DNA from 2 places in the Nocardioides oleivorans genome. Region 2 is predicted to be linked to the other one. Evidence: predicted binding sites of a transcription regulator. Region 2 holds the regulator's gene; the other holds the start of a gene.
The links. The regulator LexA, encoded in region 2, represses DNA repair genes until DNA is damaged. The targets are predictions, from matches to a motif close to TCGAACANNTGTTCGA.
Positions count from the first base shown of each region.

Region 1: the regulator LexA is predicted to act here: its motif matches at 949-964, upstream of EUA93_RS15030 (HNH endonuclease signature motif containing protein).

Region 1 covers NZ_SDWT01000001.1:3,137,082-3,139,533, reverse strand. The annotation lists gene glpK (glycerol kinase GlpK) at 1-580, shown strand, start outside; gene EUA93_RS15030 (HNH endonuclease signature motif containing protein) at 1,169-2,395, shown strand.
Region 2 covers NZ_SDWT01000001.1:2,241,902-2,244,353, reverse strand. The annotation lists gene EUA93_RS10750 (hypothetical protein) at 1-277, opposite strand, end outside; gene EUA93_RS10745 (LysM peptidoglycan-binding domain-containing protein) at 480-842, opposite strand; gene lexA (transcriptional repressor LexA) at 1,129-1,851, shown strand; gene EUA93_RS10735 (NAD(P)/FAD-dependent oxidoreductase) at 1,905-2,452, shown strand, end outside.

The DNA.
Region 1 (2,452 bases), 900 kb from region 2:
CCTCGAGGGCGCGATCTTCGTGACCGGGTCTGCCGTGCAGTGGCTGCGCGACGGCCTGCAGATCGTCGGCAACGCCGCCGAGACCGCGGCCATCGCCGCCACCGTCGACGACACCGACGGGGTCGTGTTCGTGCCGGCCCTGACCGGCCTCGGCGCCCCACACTGGGACCCGCACGCGCGCGGCATGATCATCGGGATCACCCGCGGCACCACCCGCGCCCACATCGTCCGCGCGACGCTGGAGGGGATCGCCTTCGAGGTGCGTGACGTGCTCGAGACGCTGCCCGAGCTGTCCACCCTGCGCGTCGACGGCGGCGCCGCGGCCAACGACTTCCTCTGCCAGCTCCAGGCCGACCAGGTCGGGCGCGCGGTCGAGCGACCCGAGATCGTCGAGACCACCGCGCTCGGAGCGGCCTTCCTCGCCGGGCTCGGCACCGGCGTCTGGAGCTCCACCGACGAGCTGCGGGAGACGTGGGCGCTCGACCGGCGGTTCGAGCCCGCCGGCGACCGCGACGCCCTCGACGCGTCGTACGCCCGCTGGGCCGACGCCGTCGAGCGCTCGAAGGGCTGGGGCGGCTAACCCGCCTGACTCGCGGCGATCGAGGAGGTCGCGCAGCGACCGTCACGAGACCTCCGGCCCCACCGCCGGTTGAGCAGGTCGCGCAACCCATCGCTGGTCGAGGAGGTCGCGCAGCGACCGTCACGAGACCCCCCAGCCTCGGTCGCCCGACCCTCGCCGCCTCCGCTGGTCGAGGAGGTCGCGCAGCGACCGTCACGAGACCCCTCAGCCCACCGCTGGTTGAGCAGGGCGCCCCGCGCCCGTGTCGAAACCAAGCCCACCCCACCGTTGGTCGAGGAGGTCGCGCAGCGACCGTCACGAGACCCGATCCGATCTTGACCGAACCTCTGAGCTCCCTCGGATGCGAGTGTCGGTGACGCGAGATATCATCGAACACAGTTTCGAGCGAGCGTGCTCGGGTCCTCCAGACAGCCGATCAACGGCCGTACACACCTCAGACACAGACCCCGTTTCCTGTCGTCGACCGCGCCACCACGTGCGCGGAGAGGTCCGTGTCCCGTGAGCAGCCGTCCACCCGATCGCCCTGAGAGTAAGGCTCCTGGCACGCCGTGGCGTGCGCCGGGTGTGGACGCGGACGCCTCTTCGCTGGTGACCGGTCTGCTGGCGCGGCTCGACGGGCTCCTGGACGACCTTGCAACGATGACGTTGGGCGGGATGGCGGATGCTGACGTGGTGCGGCTCCTCGACGCTGCCACGGTCGCATCGAGCAGGCTCACCAGCGTGCAGTGCCGCACCGCAGCCGAGGCCGACCGGCGCCGGCTGGGCGACAGCATCGGCGCCCGGCACACCCACCAGTGGTGGGCCCGCCGAAGCAACCTGACCCGCGCCGAAGCCAACCGCCTCACCGAGCTCGGCGTCGCGCTCGCTGACGACGTGCACGCCCCGACGGCATCCGCACTCGCCGCCGGCGCCATCCGGGCCGAGCAGGCCCGGGTCATCGTCGCCGCCGTCGACGCCCTCCCCGACCGTGTCGACGCCGACGTGCGTGAGAAGGCCGAGAGCATGCTGCTCGACCTCGCCGCGCAGCTCGACGCGAAGGACCTGAAGCAGCTCGGCAAGCAGATCCTCGACCACGTCGCCCCTGAAGTGGCTGAGTCCCATGAAGCAGCCGCCCTCGAAGCCGAAGAAGCCCGCGCGTTCGCCAACGTCGACCTCACCCTGACCGACGACGGCGAAGGCAGGTGCCGCGGGACGTTCGTCGTCCCCTCGCACATCGGGAAGATGTTCAAACGCCACCTGATGGCGCTGACGAACCCGGCCCGCCACACCGACGCCGACCTCAAGGACGAGACCGGCAACTGGAAGCCCTTACGCCGTCGACTCGGCGAGGCGTTCATCGAATACATCGAGCGCTACCCCCTCGACGCCACCTCACAGACCGCAGGCGTCAACGCCACCGTGGTCATCACCATGACCCTCGAACAGCTGCTGGGCGACGCAGCAGTCGCGCTGCTCGACGACGGCATCCGCCTCACCGCCGGCGAAGCACGCCGCCTCGCGTGCGAGGCCGCGATCATCCCAGCCGTCCTCGGATCGAAGTCCCAGCCCCTCGACCTGGGCCGCAGCGCCCGCTTGCACTCCAAAGCCCAACGCATCGCGCTCGGCCTCCGCGACGGCGGCTGCACCGCCCGCGGCTGCGAAACCACCGCGTCCGGGTGCCACGCCCACCACGACGACCCCTGGTCCAAGGGCGGCGCCACTGACCTGAGCAACGGCCGCCTCCTGTGCCCCCACCACCACCGCCTTGCCCACAGCAGCCGCTACGTCACGACCATCCACGCCGACAACACCCTCACCTTCATCTTGAGGACGTAGGCCGACCGCTCAGCACGGGCGAACCGCCCCAGGATGCAGCGCTGCGAAGCCGCGGCG
Region 2 (2,452 bases):
CGCTCTCAACGAAGCCCTGACATGCCTTGCAGTTCGGCGTCATCGCGTCGTACTCGGCCGTATCGCCGGTCACCTGCATCTCGTCGCCCGCCTTCACCCAGCGCCGGATGAAGTCCTCGGCACTCTCGACCTCGGGCGTCTCGGTCTCGGTCGGCTCCTCGGTGGGAGTCGCGGTCGAGGTCTCCGGCATCTGGGGCTTCGGCTCGGGGTCGTCGGAGCACCCGACCAGGAGCAGGGGCGCGAGAACGGCGAGCGCGAGTGCGCGGCGTACGTGCATGAGACGGCCTTCCCGAGAGCGTGGACGCAGTCAAGTTACCCATGACGGCGGCTCTCGAACCAGAGCGAAGGCAAAGCCTGTGGACGAGCACCCGGCCACACCGAAGACCCCGAAATGCGCCGAGGGGCGGGCCGATGGCCCGCCCCTCGCCTTCCCCTTGGTCCACCAGCCGGGGTCGAAGCGGCTGATGGAGGCCTTCGCGTCAGTCGGAGACGACTGGGACGCGGAGCTTCTGGCCAGCCGCGAGGCTGGCGGACTCGAGGGCGTTGAGCCGCTCGATCTCGGTCATCATCCCGCGGACGTCACCGTCGGTGGCGAGGTCGCTGGCGATCCCCCACAGGGTGTCACCGGGGGCCACCTGGACGATCTCGGTCGGCGCGGGCTGGCCGGCCGAGTCGGTGCCGACGGCGCCACCGGCGAGCATGATCGCCACGCCGAGGACCAGGAACAGCGAGATCAGGAAGACGACCATCCGGCCACGACGCGTCAATCGCACGGACGAGCGCGGGCGAGCGGCAGAGACGGTGTTGGTGGTGAAGACAGGTGCAAGGCTGAGGGTGCTCATGGTGTGGCCTCCTGGGGAAGATCAGCCGGGTCGTGTGATGACGAGGAATGTCTAGTGACAGCCACCGACAGCGGGTGGGCGTCGATCAGACGTTCGATCGAACATGTGTACGACGTTAGAGCACGTGTTCGAACGATGCAAGACTCCGGTCGAACAAATGTTCGGCGTGTCGCCCGCGCGGACAGCGCGACACGCAGGTTCGAACAGGTGTTTGATCCTGTGGTGCGATCCGGGCTACGGTGCACGGACAGCAGCCCGTACCGCCACGCGTCGAGAGGTTCCAGAGATGGCCAAGTCAGCGGACAAGAACGTCATCGAGATGCCGGACGGTCCCCCGGACGCCACGGGCCTGACCCCGCGCCAGCAGCGTGTGCTCGCCACGATCAAGGACTCGATCGAGTCCAAGGGCTACCCGCCGTCCATGCGCGAGATCGGCCAGGCCGTCGGCCTGACCTCCTCCTCCAGCGTCGCCCACCAGCTGCGCGTGCTCGAGAGCAAGGGCTTCCTCAAGCGTGACCCGAACCGGCCGCGCGCCCTCGAGGTCTTCCTGCCCGAGGTGATGGCAGCACGCCGCTCCATCTCCAGCGGCGACGACTCGAGCGTCGACGAGACCGGCATCGGCGACGTCGCCCCCACCGCGGTCAACATCCCGGTCGTCGGCCGGATCGCCGCCGGTGGCCCGATCCTCGCCGAGGAGCAGGTCACCGACGTCTTCCCGCTCCCCAAGCAGCTCGTCGGCGACGGCACGCTCTTCCTGCTCGAGGTCTCGGGTGACTCGATGGTCGACGCGGCCATCTGCAACGGCGACTACGTCGTTATCCGTCAGGAGCAGACGGCCGAGAACGGCCAGATCGTCGCCGCGATGATCGACGGAGAGGCCACGGTGAAGACCTTCCAGCGCAAGGACGGCCACGTCTGGCTGCTCCCGCACAACTCGGCGTACGACCCGATCCCCGGCGACAACGCCACGATCCTGGGTGTCGTGACCGCGGTGCTGCGCAGCCTCTGACGCCCACCCGCGAGGGCGTTGAAAGGTCCTCACCTGCGGGACACGATGGCCACATGAGCACCGTCAAGGAGTCCTACGACTACGTCATCGTCGGAGCAGGGGTCACGGCCGCGAGCGCGGTGAAGGGGATCAGGTCCCAGGACGAGGGCGGCACGATCGCGGTCCTCGGGTCGGAGCCCGCGAAGCCGCTCTACCGTCCGGACCTCTCCAAGGACCTCTGGCTCAGCGACGACAAGACCTTGGCCGACTCCGACCTGTCCGGCGACCTCGACGAGGACGACGCCGTCGACCTGGTCACCGACACGACCGTGACTGAGATCGACCCGGGTGCGCACGTCGTACGCCTCGCGGACGGTACGACGGTGGGATACGGCAAGCTCTTGCTCGCCACCGGCGCCGAGCCGCGCGTGCTCGGCATCGACCCCGGCCCCCGTGTCGTCTACTACCGGACCGCCGCCGACTACGACCGGCTGCGCGCGGTCGCCACGGAGGGCAGCCACGTCGTGGTCGTCGGGGGCGGCTACATCGGCTCGGAGATCACCTCTGCGCTCGTGCAGAACGGCGTCACCGTCACGCTCGTGCTGGACGTCGAGGACGTGCA